Regions from separate parts of the Bacillus sp. DJP31 genome, predicted to be linked through region 2. Evidence: riboswitches for the same ligand, from Rfam matches in the RefSeq annotation. Region 2 holds a riboswitch; the other holds the start of a gene.
The links. Region 2 has a riboswitch for cobalamin ahead of ACOI1C_RS04785 (ABC transporter substrate-binding protein). Riboswitches for the same ligand answer to the same signal wherever they lie in the genome.
Positions count from the first base shown of each region.

Region 1: it holds a riboswitch for cobalamin, as region 2 does, so the genes downstream of both, ACOI1C_RS18890 (ribonucleoside-diphosphate reductase subunit alpha) here and ACOI1C_RS04785 (ABC transporter substrate-binding protein) in region 2, are expected to answer to the same signal.

Region 1 is NZ_JBMERO010000029.1:1,431-9,946, reverse strand. Features, by position in the region: partial or broken gene tnpA (IS200/IS605 family transposase) at 1-346, opposite strand, end outside; gene ACOI1C_RS18910 (tripartite tricarboxylate transporter TctB family protein) at 663-1,118, shown strand; partial or broken gene ACOI1C_RS18905 (tripartite tricarboxylate transporter permease) at 1,239-2,623, shown strand; gene ACOI1C_RS18900 (flavodoxin domain-containing protein) at 2,759-3,208, opposite strand; gene ACOI1C_RS18895 (ribonucleotide-diphosphate reductase subunit beta) at 3,198-4,241, opposite strand; gene ACOI1C_RS18890 (ribonucleoside-diphosphate reductase subunit alpha) at 4,255-6,546, opposite strand; cobalamin riboswitch at 6,680-6,856, opposite strand; gene ACOI1C_RS18885 (IS4 family transposase) at 7,259-8,516, opposite strand, start outside.
Region 2 is NZ_JBMERO010000003.1:147,338-155,853, forward strand. Features, by position in the region: gene ccsB (c-type cytochrome biogenesis protein CcsB) at 1-386, shown strand, start outside; gene ACOI1C_RS04775 (response regulator transcription factor) at 458-1,171, shown strand; gene ACOI1C_RS04780 (ATP-binding protein) at 1,171-2,949, shown strand; cobalamin riboswitch at 3,089-3,303, shown strand; gene ACOI1C_RS04785 (ABC transporter substrate-binding protein) at 3,478-4,452, shown strand; gene ACOI1C_RS04790 (FecCD family ABC transporter permease) at 4,415-5,473, shown strand; gene ACOI1C_RS04795 (adenosylcobinamide amidohydrolase) at 5,478-6,947, shown strand; gene cbiB (adenosylcobinamide-phosphate synthase CbiB) at 6,954-7,937, shown strand; gene ACOI1C_RS04805 (pyridoxal phosphate-dependent aminotransferase) at 7,894-8,516, shown strand, end outside.

The DNA of each region.
Region 1 (8,516 bases), on a different contig from region 2:
TGTTGCACAGAAGTACCCTCTTGCCCACAAATGTTGTCCCCAGAATCTTTTCTTTAGTTCTGGAAATTCATCTTGTATAAGCCTGGATGATCGTCCTTTTAGGTACTGCATAATCTTACTTGGCGCAAGGCTTGGAGGACACGATAATAACAGGTGGATGTGATCTTTGCCCACACTTCCCTGCAGAATAGTGATCCCTCTGGCTTCGCATCCTTGCCTTATTAGCTCTCGTGTTCTTTTGGCAATTAATTGGACCATGCAAAACCTTATACCTATATTTTGTGACCCAGATAACGTGGTATTTTATATCAAATACAGCATGACTACTTTTTTGATAACCGTCCATACTTCACCTCTATTGTAGTATGGACATTTAAAGATAAGGCTAAAAGCGTATACCGTCTAAAGACGGTGGATTTAAACCACGCATTTGTAAATTAAAGTATAAGCGAATTTATGTTTTATCTAGCATCTTGATAAATTTCAAGATGCCTTTTTTGTGAACAAAATGAACAAAAAACACTTTACGATTTTTATACGATTAATTTTGAAAACGGTTACATTTCTATGTCGAAACTTTTAGAATACTTATAAGAGCTTTAGTTACAGAAAGGACATGGAGGTTCTTTATTAAAAATAAAGAAAGGAAGGAAGATGATAGCATGGGGTTTAAAAGATTGATAATACCGATTGTATTTATTTTAATTACCCTTTTATTTTTTATCGGAACACTTAATTTACCTAAAGCAAGGCTTGGGGATCCAGAAGGTCCTATGTATTTTCCAATGATGGTTAGTATATTTTTATTTATTGTTAGTGTCATCTATCTCATAAAGGAATATAAAAATTCGTATCCTCAAAATGAGGAAATACAATTGCTTTTTAAAGGTAGAGCCCCTTTATCTTTATTAATTGTTTCAACATTAGTATTATCCTTTATTTATGCACTTATCTTTGAAAAATTAGGATTTTTAATTTCTACGATACTATTTTTGATGGCCATATTATTTATCGTAAATGGAAGAAAAAAGTGGATTGTAAATATAAGTGTATCTGTGCTTTTTAGCTTAGGAACGTGGTATGCGTTCGGTACACTTTTAGGTGTTAGTTTACCATAGTATAGGGGGGAGAACATGGGTGTAGAATTTCAACAAATACTTGATGGTTTTGGCACGGTGCTTCAACCAGAAAATATTTTATTCATCGTTTTTGGAGGATTTTTAGGAACAATCGTTGGTATGCTTCCAGGATTGGGACCAGCAACAGCGATTGCTGTTTTGATTCCTGTTACATTTGGAATGGATCCTACTAGTGCACTAATTTTAATGGGAACCATCTATTATGGTGCAATGTATGGTGGGTCATTAAGTTCCATATTAATCAACACACCTGGTGATGGATCCGCCATTGCAGCCACATTTGATGGTTATCAAATGGCAAAACAGGGACGAGCCGGCCCAGCGATTGCTATTGCTGCAATTGGTTCACTTATCGGTGGTACGTTTGCCATTATCGGCTTTATGTTACTCGCAAAACCACTTTCTGATCTAGCTATACAATTTGGACCTGCTGAATACTTTTTATTAATGTTGTTCACCCTTTCAGCTGTCGTATCTTTATCAATAGGTAATATGACTAAGGGATTTATTTCTATGGCGTTAGGATTGTTACTAAGTACAATTGGGATTGATTTGCAAACTGGAGTTTATCGATTTTCATTTGATATCGTCCACTTAACTGACGGAATAGACTTTTTAGTTATTATTATTGGAATTTATGCTGTAGGTGAAATACTCTACAACTATTTAACCATTGATAATCCCCTGGGTGAGAAAAATAAACTTGGACGAATCTGGATTACAAAAGAAGATTGGAATCGTACTACAAAGTGGCCAATGCTTCGTAGCTCGCCTTTAGGTTTTTGGTGGGTATTTTACCCGGTGCTGGTGGGGCGATTGCTTCGTTACTTGCTTATAGTACAGAAAAGCAATTATCAAAGCATCCTGAAGAATTCGGGAAAGGTGCCATTGAAGGTGTTGCGGCGCCTGAAACAGCTAACAATGCGGCATCAGTTGGTGCATTCGTTCCACTTCTAACAATGGGGATTCCTGGTTCTGGAACAACAGCCGTCATGCTTGGAGCCCTTGTTATGTTAGGTGTAAAACCAGGACCTCTTTTGTTCGAGAGTGACCCAAATATGGTATGGAGTTTGATTGATAGTATGTTTTTAGGGAAAATATTCCTAGTTCTTATTAATATTTTAATGGTTGGCGTTTTCGTGAAAATTTTGGATGTTCCACCGAAGGTTCTTTATCCAATCATTTTAGTCCTGGCGTTCATTGGAGCCTATACAATGAAATACAGTATGCTAGACTTCTACATTTTAATTATTTTTGGAGTTATTGGATTGTTTATGAAACTCTATGACTTCCCAATTGCCCCTCTCATTCTTGCATTAATTGTAGGAACTGATATGGAGCAAAATTTCAGAAAAAGCATAGTAGCTTCGGACGGCGGTATTGGAATTTTCTTTGAATCGCCGATTTCCATTATTTTATTGATTCTAACTGCGCTGTCACTTTTCTATCCTCTTATCGTCAATAAAAGAAAACAAAGAGCGTGAAGAAACCAATAGAAAGAGAGCGACTGCCCAACTGGACGGTCGCTCTCTTTCTAAATTTATCTTCAAGTACCATCTTTTTTTCTTCTTCATAAGACTATCTATGAACACTGGTATTCTTTCTTAATGAACGAGTATCTAGTATCTTACCTTTACTCGCTGCAACACTTTTTCCACAAACCTCTTACAATTTTCCTTATCCTTTTGCTGAGGCATTAGCTCTATCTTTAGGGTTACGGCCAAATTTGAGTGGACATGAAGCATATCTCTAAACAGGTCGACTGCACCACAATAGTAGGGATAGCATTTATCTCCTGTGCCAAAAACTCCCGTGACGGAACGAGTAAGCTCTCCCTTTTCAAATTTCTTATAAAGAGGCAGCATGTCCTTTGGTATTTCTCCGCTTCCCCATGTGTACGATCCGATGAGAATCATATCATATTTCTGCAAATCTACCATTGTAAGCTGATTGATAGGGAGCATGTCTGCCACCAGGTTCTCTTCTAGTAAGGAATCATAGATCATTTGTGCTAGTGTGTAAGTGTTTCCTGATACAGATGCATAAATAACAACAACTCTATAGCTCATCGAATCCATTTGCTTGGGAAACCTTTGTATAATTCCTTGACTTTTGCTCAAAGAAATCTGACTTTGTTCCATTTATCATCTCGTCACTAAAAACTTGAATCCACGGCATCGGGTTGTCACGATCCTCATAGTAATTCGCTAGTCCAAGCTGACGAAACCTTTTATTAGCCAAATACTCGAGATAACCTTCAAACTCAGTTAAATTAATATCGGTCATATCCTTTAAAATATGCTTCGACCATACCTTCTCTAACTGGACGGATTGGTCAATTGTTCTGTAAATATATTGGATGTTAGCTCGACTATTTAACTTTGGATTTTCCGTTAAAAGAATACGGATAAATTGAGAGATGAAATAGGCATGCTGCATTTCATCCCGCTGAATATAGCTAATCATCGTACTGGTTTTAAGCATTTTCTGCTTTCGGGCAAGGCTATAGAAAAAGGCAAACCCAGAATAAAAGTAAATTCCTTCTAAATTAATTGAATTAACAGCTAGTTCAAATAAATGCTGAGGGGATGGTTGCTCCCTGAACCTTTCATAGGCATCTAAAATTAATTCATTACGTTTTTGTACGATTGGATCATCTTTCGCCTCGTTAAATCGCTCATTTTGTTCACTTAATGGGACAAGTGAGCTCAGAACATAGGAATAGGATTCATTGTGTACAGCTTCCTGCTGTGAAATGACAGCAAATATCGCTTTGAAGCTTGGGTCGGTCACATAATCCATCACCTGACTCATCATTGGTGTTTGCAAGCTATCAAGTGAGGCAAGCTGTGTATTTATCCGTAAGAATACATCCTTTTCCACTACAGATAATTGATCCCATTCCTTTACATCATCTTGCATATTAATTTCTTGTGCTTTCCAAAAGTTTGATAACAGAATTTGGTAAAAGTCGTACATCTGGGGGTAAGCAATATCGTTCCAATTCAGAATACCTGAAGCTTGTCCATTTATAATCCCCGTTGATTTATTTGGAAACTCTGGGTTCAGTAGTTTTATTTTTGATAAAATGCTTGAATTCATATTAACCTTCTCCTTAGCTATGACAAGATTCACATTCTTCTATTTCTGATTGGGATGTACTTCTGACGTAATACGTCGTTTTCAGTTTTTCCTTCCAAGCAAGCATGTGTAAATGTAATAGATCTTTTGCCTTTATATCATGGCGGACGTACAGGTTAAAGCTAATCCCTTGATCAACATGTCGCTGTCTCGCTGCATTTTGTCTAATACTCCACGTTTGATCTAGTTCATGTCGGGCTCGTCGATAATAGTTATATGTGACATGATTTAGATCTGGTGCAGTTACTTTAAATTTAAAGTTCTTCTTTTCTTCAGCATATTCAACAGCATACAATGGGTCGATTCCATCAGTGGATCCTCCAATCTTTGCCGTTGAAGAATTAGGTGCAATGGCCATAAGCCAGCCATTTCTTATTCCATATTGGCTAACATCTTGTTTGAGATGATTCCACCTTTCTGATTCATATCCTTTCCGATTAAAATATTCACCCGTTTCCCACTCTGAACCCTTAAATTGGCTGTAGGCTCCTTTTTCGTTAGCTAGATTCATAGAGGAAAGAATCGTGTAGTAGGCAATATCCTCTGAGAGCTTATCTGCATACTCAACCGCCACGTTAGACTCCCAATGGATCCCTTCTAAAGCTAATAGGTGATGCCAACCAAAAGTACCTAATCCTACTGCTCGAAATTTTTTATTAGTTACCTCGGCTTGCCCAACTGCTATCGTGTTTAAATCTATCACATTATCTAGCATTCTTACTTGTACCTGAATCAATCGTTCTAGAACTCTAGATCGAACAGCTCTCGGTAGATTAATAGAAGACAAATTACAAACAACAAAGTCTCCTGGCTTCCTCACCATTACAAGATTTCCCTCTTCATCCTGATACTCTTTCACAATGACAGTTGGGGACATATTTTGAGCGATTTCCGTACACAAATTACTACAGTAAATAGATGTTCTACCTTTAGTAAGTAAATGCTTATTCGGATTTTGCCTGTTTACTTCGTCTCTGTAAAACATATACGGAGTACCTGTTTCTAGCTGAGCTACCATGATTCTAGACATGATATCCATGGCTCTATAGGTTTTTCTAGGCAGAAATGGATGATTCACCGCTTCTTGATACTTGATTGAAAAATGCTTTTTATCGTTTTCATCATAGAAATCCTCAAGACCCAGTGGTCTCCCTTGTTCATCCTTCCAACCCATGACCTGTTTCACCTCATGTGGACAGAAGGTATGCCATACGCCCATACTGCGTCCACTTTCATCCTGCACCTCAAGCGTTTCCATGAACAAATCAGGTATTGAAACACCCGTGAATATATCATGAGCTTTTCTTCTTTCATCTCCATTATTCGTTTTTAGCTCAAGGAAACCATTCATGATATCTTTATGAAAAATATCCAAGTAAACAGCAATGGCTCCCTGTCTTTGACCAAGCTGATCCACACTTACAGCTGTATTATTGATGAGGCGTATCCAAGGGACAACTCCAGATGAATTAGCCTTAAACCTTTTAATATCAGACCCTAAAGCTCTTACTTTCCCAAAATAAATACCGATACCCCCGCCGTCCTTACTAAGTCTTGCCGTATCAAAGTTATTTAAATAAATACCTTCAAGGGAATCGTCAACCGTGTCAATGAAACAAGATGATAATTGGCCGTAGCTTTTACCTGCATTAGCCAAGGTTGGGGTAGCCACGGTCATATACAAATTACTTAACGCCCAATAAGCCTCTTTAACAAGGTTTATTCTCAGTTCTTCTGGCTCATTCATCATCAAAACCATTGCAATAATCATAAATCTTTCCTGTGGCAGCTCGTAAATATTTCTCTCATAATCCTTTGCTATGTAACGATCAGCGAGCAAGAACAAGCCGATATAGTTAAATAAATAGTCTTTTTCTGGATCTATTTCATCAGCTAAACCGGCAATCTCCTGTTCAGAATAAGAGTTTAGTAGCGCGTCTGAATAAATTCCAATCTCGGTTAGCACTTTGAGTAGCTGTAAGAAATCACCATACCTTTGCTCAGGCTTATAGCCTCTATTTTTACTAGCCTTCAAATATAACTCGTTAAGGTAAAGATGAGCAGCTAAATACGTCCAATCAGGCTGACCCATCGAAATATGATGTAACGCAAAAGTCATTGCCTGTTTATTCAATTCTTCCTCAGAAAGAGTGAGTTTTGATAAATGCTCTCGCAAGCTAGAAGTATCAATACTGTACTTTTCCTCCGCTTTCCAAATAACAGTCTTCACTGAACTTAATATTAAATCCTTAACTTTAGTATCCATACCCATCTCCTCCTATCTTCTTATAAAACAAAAAAACCACTCAGCAGAGTGGTAATAAACGATAACAAAAAATAGAAGGACCGAATCTTCTCCTAAAATGCCACCGTTTAATTTCTCCAACCCCGAAAAAATTAAAACTTATAAAGTTAAGACAGGTCTCCTGACTCGTGCATCGTCCTACTTTGAGTCCTTCCCGTTAAAAAAACACAGTGGGTTACTCATTTCGTCCACACTTACAGTTGCGGGGGCAGTTCTGGCTTTTAACCAGATTCCCAATTAAGCCTATGGCATCTTAACTTAAGGCGAATACAATATGTAGTTATAAATCATTATTAAAACAACGATATATAGTACTGTGTCTAATAATAAAGAATGCCGACATCATTTTCAATATAAAATTTTGTTTTGTCGAGTTTTTTTCTAGAGGTGTAGATAGTAATTATCCATATCCAGTCATTATAAATAGTGCGACAACAGAAATTGTTGGAATTGCTCAATGTCATAAAGATAAGATTACAAAAAATAACATTTAACAAATCAATGATGAAAACTTGTTAGTATGGAAATTTATCATGGCACAATTTTATGGAAACCATGAAAAAAGACAAAAGGATGCCCGGGAGTGCGTTTCCATTTTTTTACACACCCCTAGGTATTCTATTCTTTTGAGATTACACGGTATTATAAACGATTAAATTTTCCTTGTTAATTATCAGATACAAGGTCTTTGGTTAAAACAATTTTTATTCGCTCTTAATCTAGTCTTACTTCGATTAAACTTTCTTTCTTTGCGTATCGGACTTCTGTTTCGACTTACTTCTTCCATTAGCTTTTTATACAACGCCTTACGTTTCCTAGGGCTTTTTTCTAAAATGATTTGTACCAACGTATTTTTCAATTTACCAATAAGTATGTTCGTGTTGACTGTGTACTCATACTTTAAATTTTTGTGTTTCTGTTCTTCGGCTATCAATTCATCTGCCTCTTGTTTAACTAGGGAGGCCATGTTAGATAGAAAGATAGACGCATAAAAGTCTTGTTCAATTGAAACAGGTGTATCCCCAGTAAATTTTTGAATTTGCAGCTTATTCTTTAATTCATCATACTTGGTCTCAATCCCCCAACGTTTGAAATATAGGGATTTGAAAGCTTTAACATCCATTGCTTCGTCCATTAGGTTGGTGATTAAAATTTCCTCAATGCCTGAATCTAACTCGAATTTCAATACACGTAAACATATGCTTTTTCCTTTTCTATCAAACCTAATGGTTTGATCAGATAATGACGGTTCAATCATCTTCTTATATGAGTTGGTAGGAATTCTGATAACAAATTTTATGTTAGATTTATCGAGATAAAAAAAGAAATCAATTGAAGGATAGCCACGATCAAAGAGGAGAAGATCATTCTTTGAGCCACTTTCCTTCAACATTTCAATCAGTTGCACAGCTACACCACGCTCACCAGTCGAAAATTTTGTAATTATTGCTTTGACAATCATGTTATTTTCGATATCATATATACAGGATGCCATAGCTCGTGCAAGCTCGACCGACGTGCCTTTAGCGCAGTTATAAGAATCCCTTAATCTTTTAGAGTTGTTTATTTCAAAGATTGAAGCATCAATAGCACATAAGCGATACCCCATAAATGTTTTGTAATCATTTCGGTTATAGAACCAGTCAACGATCGTACGATTTAATTCTATAAATGCCTCTGGTTTAATCTTCTCCCTGGCTGCAGAAAAACCTTGTTTACTTATAGCCATTTCACCTTTATGAAACAATTCGAAGAATTGGTCTAGTTCAAACTGAAGACTTCTTCGAACAAAATTAAGCATAAATAGGATTGTGCTCTTAAAATTAACCTTGTTATTTCCTTCTCGAGTGAAATAAGTTGGTTTCACTCTTGAGTCGCACATGAAAATGAAATCATCCAGTTGCTTTTGTATCACCTCTACCGCTTCTAAA
Region 2 (8,516 bases):
TAGTCCTCTACTGGGGAATAAGATTACTACTTAGAAAACGAATTGCTGCGGCCATTCAACCCCTTCTTAAAAATGTAAAACCACAACTTGTTGATGAAATTACCTATCGATCGGTTGCAATTGGATTTCCGATATTCACACTTGGAGCACTTATTTTTGCCATGATTTGGGCACAGGTTGCGTGGACTAGGTTTTGGGGCTGGGATCCAAAAGAGGTGTGGGCACTTATCACATTCTTATTCTATGCCGTATTTTTACACTTGCGCCTATCACAAGGTTGGCATGGAGAGAGATCTGCATGGTTAGCCGTTTTAGGATTTGCTATCATCATGTTTAACTTAGTTGTTGTAAATCTAGTGATTGCAGGCTTACACTCGTACGCGTAAAAAAAAGGCCTTCACCATATGTGTGAAGGCTTTTTTGAAAATAAAACTAATCTATAATGAGGTGTCATTAAATGGATCAGGCAATTACAATTCTAGTAGTAGATGATGAAGAACGTATTAGAAGATTATTAAGAATGTATTTAGAGAGAGAAGGCTATCAAACTGAAGAAGCTGAAGATGGAATAGAAGCTTTAGACAAGGCTATGGCAAAGGACTATGATCTCATTCTTTTAGACGTAATGATGCCTGGAAAAGATGGAATTGAAGTTTGTAAGGAGCTTCGAGAATTTAAAGCAACTCCGATCATTATGCTTACAGCAAAAGGTGAAGAAGTGAACCGTGTTCAAGGCTTTGAGGTCGGCACGGATGATTATATTGTAAAGCCCTTTAGTCCAAGAGAAGTTATATTGCGTGTGAAAGCACTACTTAGAAGATCCACTAAAACACTTTATCTACATACAGAAACGAACACGAAGGATGTACTAGTTTTTCCGCACTTAACCATTGACAATGATGCACACCGTGTGACAGCAGACGGTCTTGAAGTTGGTTTGACACCTAAGGAGTATGAACTGCTTTTTTTCCTAGCAAAGTCACCTGATAAAGTATTTGATAGAGAACAACTACTTAAAGAAGTATGGCATTATGAATTTTTTGGTGACCTTCGTACTGTGGATACTCATGTAAAGCGTTTACGTGAGAAGCTTAATAAAGTATCAGAGACTTCTGCCAAAATGATTATTACCGTTTGGGGAGTAGGGTACAAATTTGAGGTCGTCGAATAATGAAGCTCTGGAGAAGTGTGGTTGGAAAGCTATGGATGACCATTCTATTTCTAGTGTCTTTCGTGCTTTTAATCCTAACCATTATGCTATTAGAGTTTTTTGAACAGTACCATGAAAATGAAGCTGAATGGGACTTGAAACAAGTCGCAAATAAAATCGCTCAGATTATGGAAGAACATGATGACCTGCAGCTCGCTAGGTCTATTTCTTGGGAGATTGTAGATCCTTTGACAAAGGTACTTATAGCTCAAGATAATCAACATTACTGGTATTCACCTTCAAAGAATGACATGATTGACATTCCTTTATCGTTTATCCAAAAAGATGAGGATTTATCTAAAGTACTAAAAGATAAAGAAACAATCATGAAGAAAATAGAATATTCATCTATCATGAAAAACCAGGATTCCTTTAATGAAGTCATTATTGTAGGTGTTCCTTTTACCTCAACGGCTGGGGATCAAAATGCAGTATTTTTGTACCAATCATTGGATGCTGTCAAAAAAACAACTGAACAAACAACCAATCTTATCTTCCTTGCCGCGGGTATTGCCTTTATGCTGACAACTTTTTTTGCCTTTTTTCTTTCTTCACGTATAACGTCGCCACTAATTAAAATGCGAGAAGCAGCCCTTCAAATGGCAGAGGGGAAATTCGAGACAAAGCTTCCTGTCTTAACACATGATGAAATTGGTGAGCTTGGTACTGCTTTTAATAAAATGGGGAAGAAACTAAAGCTTAATATTGATGAATTAAGACAGGAAAAGGAACAGTTATCTAGCATTTTGAGTAGTATGGCAGACGGTGTAATCACTATAAACCGCCACGGAGTCATGCAAGTATCGAATCCTCCTGCCGAACGATTTTTACAGGCTTGGTATTATGAGCAAGGAATGGAACAAAGTCTTGACAAGGAAATTCCAGTAGAAATGAGAGAGCTCTTTGGGCGTGTTGTCTCGTTTGAAAGTGAACAAATGATTGAAATGCGTTTTCAAGGACGTACATGGGTCATTGTGATGAGTCCGCTATATAACGGCAGCCTAATCCGTGGAGCGGTTGCAGTCATTCGAGATATGACAGAGGAACGACGTCTGGACAAGCTTCGGAAGGACTTTATTGCCAATGTCTCTCATGAGCTAAGAACTCCCATTTCAATGTTGCAAGGCTATAGTGAAGCACTCATAGATGACATTGCAGGATCCGAACAAGAAAAAAGAGAAATTACAGGCGTCATTTACGAAGAATCGTTACGAATGGGACGATTAGTGAATGAACTACTAGACATTGCTCGAATGGAGGCTGGTCACATTCAGCTTCGTGAGGAGCCAGTCAATCTTCAGGAATTCGTTGAACGAGTTGTTCGTAAATTTCAAGGATTAGCAAAAGAAAAATCGATTACTTTGACACATTCTTGTACAAACTGCCATGAGTTTTTCACCTTTGATCCTGACCGCATGGAGCAAGTGTTTACCAATCTAATTGATAATGCGATTCGACATACAGAAAATTCAAGTTTGGTAGCGGTAAAGGTTCATATGTTGGAAAATGGCCTCAAAGTTGACATACAAGATTTTGGATCAGGAATACCGAATGAAGACCTACCGTTTGTCTTCGAACGATTCTATAAAGCAGATAAAGCAAGAACAAGAGGTAAGGCTGGTACTGGATTAGGTTTGGCGATTGTCAAAAATATTATTGATGCACACCTTGGGCAAATCTCTGTTCATAGCAAAATAAACGAAGGAACGACATTTTCCTTCGTTTTACCTCGAAAATAGCGAAAATCCCACTATTTTTGCCGAAGTTTCTTGTTTCATACGAAACAATTTTTGATGCAATTTGAAGAGTTATGAAAAAAGTTCTTGAATTAAAAATGTCCTCCGTGTAAGATGAAGAAGGATTTACTATTGAAAATTTAATATTTCAAGAATTAAAGGTGCTCAGTGATTTCTATCATGGGCTTAAAAGGGAATCTGGTGTAAAAGTCCAGAACTGTCCCCGCAACTGTAAGTGTTGACGAAATGAAAATATCCACTGTATAACTGGATGACAGACTTGTTGTTCTTTATATGGGAAGGTTTCAGAGTAGGAGGATCACAAGTCAGTAGACCTGCCTTTAATTTATGTTTCAAGAATCTTCGGGGATCTGAGAAGAAGGAACGGTCAACTAGCTTTGCTTTTGCATTGTACTAAGTTCTATTTCTTTTTTGATCGTCTTCTAAACTCGCCCAATAATAGGGCGAGTTTTTTTATTTGGTAACTAGCACAATGCTTTTACATAAAAAATAGGAATAGGGGTAAAAAACATGCAAAAAGTGAAGCATTATTTATGTTCATCTATGATAGCTATCATGACCATTTTTACATTGGCCGCTTGTGGATCTGATGAGGCGAAAGAACCTGCAAAGACCGAAACGCAAGGGGAGGAAGTAACAGTAGCGGGTTTCCCTGTTACCATTACGGACGCACTAGACATTGAGATAACTATAGAAAATCAACCTGAGAGAATCGTATCACTCATTCCGAGCAATACGGAGATTGTATACGCGTTAGATTCAGGTGACAAATTAGTAGGAGTATCTGATTTTGATAATTACCCAGAAGAAGTGACGACAAAAGAGAAAATTGGTGGAATGGAATTTAATGTAGAGAAAATCATATCTCTAAAGCCGGATTTAGTATTAGCACATGAATCAAGTGCGGGAACTGCGCAGGGTGGTTTAGATCAGCTTCGTAGTTCAGGAATTACTGTTGTGGTTGTGCCGGATGCAACATCATTTGAAGGAGTTTATGATTCTATAAAATTAATTGGTACAATTACAGGTACATTAAATAAAGCTAAAGAAATAGTCGGAAATATGCAAATTAAACTTGAAGAAATAAAAGAAAAGGCATCAGCTGTAACAGAAAAATCAACCGTATGGGTGGAAGTATCTCCAGCACCTGAAATTTATACAACGGGTAGAGGTACATTTATTCATGAAATATTAGAAACAATAGGAGCAACTAATGCTGCAGGTGATCAAGAAGGATGGGTTATGTTTACCGAAGAGGATGCGGTTATCTTAAATCCAGATGTTGTCGTAACTACTTATGGATATTATGTAGAAAATCCAAAGCAACAAGTGTTAGCTCGAGCAGCATGGAGCGAGGTAACAGCGATAAAAAATGAACGTGTGTATGATGTCCATTCAGATAAAGTCACACGTTCAGGGCCTCGTTTAATTGAAGGAGTAGAGGAACTTGCAAAAGCAGTTTACCCTGAAATCTTTGCGAAATAATGAACTATTCTTATATGTATTGAGTAGTTTAATCTGTTTAACGGTCTTATTTATGGGGATATCGATAGGTACACTATCGATTCCCTTTTCTGCTATTATCTCTATTTTTCAACACCATCTATTCGGGTCACCACTTCCAGTATCCGTAGACCCTACTCTAACCAATATTGTCATGACCATTCGATTACCTCGAGTCCTATTAGCGTTCTTAATTGGTGCATCACTTTCTCTTTCAGGTGCAGCATTTCAAGGACTATTAAAAAATCCATTAGCTGATCCTTTTACATTAGGTGTCTCTTCTGGAGCATCTGTCGGAGCCGTTTTAGTCTTGTTCTTCTCCATACAAATTCCTTTCTTAGGTGCCTTTACACTTCCAATCATTAGTGTTTTTGCAGCGTTTCTCACCTTACTGATCGTGGTAGCCTTTGCAAAGATGGTTGATAAACGTATGTCGGTTGAAACTGTCATTTTAACGGGGATTATTTTTAGTTCTTTTCTAGGTTCTCTCATTTCCTTAATGATTGCTTTAACAGGCGAAGAGCTTCGTCAAATCATTACTTGGTTATTAGGCAGTGTATCTATGAGAGGGTGGGAATACGTTTACTTATTACTACCTTTCTTTATCGTCGGTTCACTTGTACTTCTATCACAAAGTAAAGAGTTAAATCTTCTTTCGTTTGGTGAAGAGGCTGCACAAAACTTGGGAATGAATGTTCAGTTCAGAAAGTTTATGATTTTAAGCAGTGCCTCCCTATTAACTGGAGCATCTGTTGCTGTTTCAGGTACGATTGGTTTTGTTGGTTTAGTTATTCCACATTTGACGAGATTACTTTTTGGAGCAAACCATGTTCGTCTGCTACCTTTGTCTATGCTTTATGGTGGAGCGTTCCTTGTATTGGCAGATCTTCTTGCGAGAACGATTATTGTACCAAGAGAATTACCCATCGGTGTGATTACGTCTCTAATTGGGGCACCTGTATTTGCGATTATTCTTTATTATCGAAAGAAAGCAAGGATGTGATGACATGATACAGGTTGAAGGTTTAACCTTTTCCTATAGCAACGAAACAACACTACACTCATTGTCCTTTGAAATCAATAAAGGTGAGATATTTGGAATCCTTGGTCCAAACGGGAGTGGGAAAACAACCTTATTAAAGTTATTATCAAGAACGTTAGCCAGTCCAGCTGGAGTAATTTCAATAAATGGAAAGCAATTGTCTTCTTTTTCTAATAAAGAGTATGCTCAGATGGTGGGTGTATTGCCTCAGTTAGTCGATTCCACCTTTTCCTATAGTGTAATAGAAACGGTCAAGATGGGAAGGTATGCTCATCAATCAGGATTTTTTCCCACATGGTCTAACGAGGATGAACAAATAGTTCAAAGCGCACTTCAAGAAACATCTCTTCAACATTTGCAAAACAAAAGCCTACAAGAGCTAAGTGGGGGAGAACTTCAAAGAGTTTTTTTGGCGAGAGCACTGACACAGCAACCACAATTGCTGCTGTTAGATGAACCTACCAATCATCTAGATGTGTCCCATCAAATGAGTTTATTTGACGGATTAACAAAGTGGAAAAGAGAAAAGCAGCTGACGGTTGTTGCCATCTTTCATGACCTAAACCTAGCGAGCTTGTACTGTGACCGAATCATGTTGCTGCAAGGAGGGAAGATTGCCCAGTTAGGTACTCCAAAACAAGTGATGCAATCTGCCATATTAGAGCGTGTATACGATACAGCTATTGTAAGAAAAGAGCATCCAGAGGTAGCTAAGCCAATGATTGGCCTCATTCCAGAAAAAGAGGAAATAGACGTTCTAGCTATTTTAGATGAGCTTATTATTACTTCAACAGAAAACCATATCATCATTCATTCGGGTGTTGAAATGAAAGCACTATCTTCTTCATTAATCGGTGGAGGAATTCGTTGGTGCAACACCTTTGTGAACCGTCATGTTGATCTTCATTATGCTTGTGAGGATGCAAAAACAGAGATGACAGAGTATCTTGTTACTAATGAAATAGATCCTAGTAATACCGTCGGAATGATGACAGCTGTATGTCTAGAAGATGTAGTAATGAAGAAAGAAAAGCACCCTGAAGGGACCGTATTTGTGATGGTTACAGCTGGAACTGGTAATGCGATTGATTCAGCTCATGCGTATCAACACGAATATATCCCAAGTAATCCTGGTACAATTAACATTTTCGTTCTTGTACAAGCGAAGTTGACAGATGCAGCATTCGTCCAAATCCTAACAACTGCAACTGAGGCAAAGACGAGAGCAATCTTTGAGGAAAAAATTATCGACGTAACAACTAAAAATGCAGCAACTGGAACCTCTACTGATAGTATTTGCATCGCTGCGACACAAACTTCAATTTCTTATGAATACGGAGGACCTCTCACTCCCATTGGAAAATGGGTAGGGAAATTAGTATATGAAGCGACAAGAGAGGCTATTCAAAACTATAAACAAAGAAAGCTAGGGTGAATGATGATTGCTCATCTGACAGCTGTATTACTGGCTATAGGTATAGATAAGCTTCTTGGTGATCCCCAATGGCTTCCTCACCCTGTTAGAGGTATGGGGTGGATGATAAGCAAACTAGATAGAATTTTGAACAAAGGCTCACAAAAGGTGCTTAAGGGAACATGTACTGCGTTTATCGTTACACTTGTTCCGTTTATGATGGCAATTTTACTCACCCATTACTCCTATCAATTTCATATCGTGGCAGGCATTATTGTTGAGGCTTTTCTTATTTTTACAACAATTGCTCAAAATAGCTTAGCCAAAGCGGCTATGGATGTTTACCTGCCATTAAAAGACGGAGAAGTTGAAACAGCAAGGAAAAAGCTAAGTTGGATTGTTGGGAGAGATACTGAGAACCTTGACGAGGGAGAAATTGTCCGTGGAGTTGTCGAAACCGTTGCGGAAAATACGAGTGATGGGATTACGGCACCTATTTTTTATGCCGTGATCGGTGGCGCCCCTTTAGCTATATTTTACCGGTCAGTCAACACATTAGATTCCATGCTTGGATATAAAAATGAAAAATATTTGTTATTTGGAAGAGCTTCAGCGAAATGGGATGATTGGATGAACTTAATACCAAGCCGGTTAACAGGTTTATGTATGATACTTGGGAGTCTTCATGTTTCAGCACTTCCAATAAGAAAGGCATTTAGAGTTCTTTTTAGGGATTCTAGAAACCATCCAAGTCCAAATAGTGGCTGGGGGGAAGCAGCAATGGCTGCCTTATTAGGGGTTCAGCTTGGTGGAATGAATACATATATTGGGCTAGTTTCCAATCGGCCTAAAATGGGTGTCTCTATCCGATTGTTGCAACAAGAGCACATTCTTACTTCTATATCGATTATGAATCGAACGGTTTATCTGTTTCTTATTTTGTCTGCTATCTTTGGGGGTGTTCTATATGTTTTATCCATCACATGGGGCAAATCCTTTATATACTTTTGAAAAATTTAAGGTTCAAATGCCTGGAAGTATCAATGATTTTAGTGTAAACGTAAATCCATTTGAAGCTCCTTACACTATTTCAAGCTACTCTGATCAGTTTGAAGAATGGATTTCTCACTATCCGGATCCTAACATAACTCAACTTAATAAAGTGATCTGTTCTACAAATGCTATTACAAGGGATCATCTGTTTATCGGTAACGGTGCATCACAATGTATTTTCCTATTAGCACAGTACTTTCGTGGGAAGACGGTTGGGATTATCCAGCCGACCTTTGTTGAATATAAAGAAGCTTCTATATTATTCGGATGCACTATAAAAGAGTTAGTATTGACAAGGGATGACGATTGGATTGTTCGTACTGAACAAATACGTGCATTTTTAGAAGAAGTCGATGTAGTGTTTATTTGTAACCCTAATAACCCTACTGGAATCGTGTTAAACTTAGACACGATGAAAGAAATTATACAATGGGCTAAAGAAGCCGACACCTACCTTATTGTTGATGAGGCTTTTTATGATTTTAGTTCCGTTCCTTGTTCTGTCGCGCATTTAGCCCAAACAAATCAACATCTGAT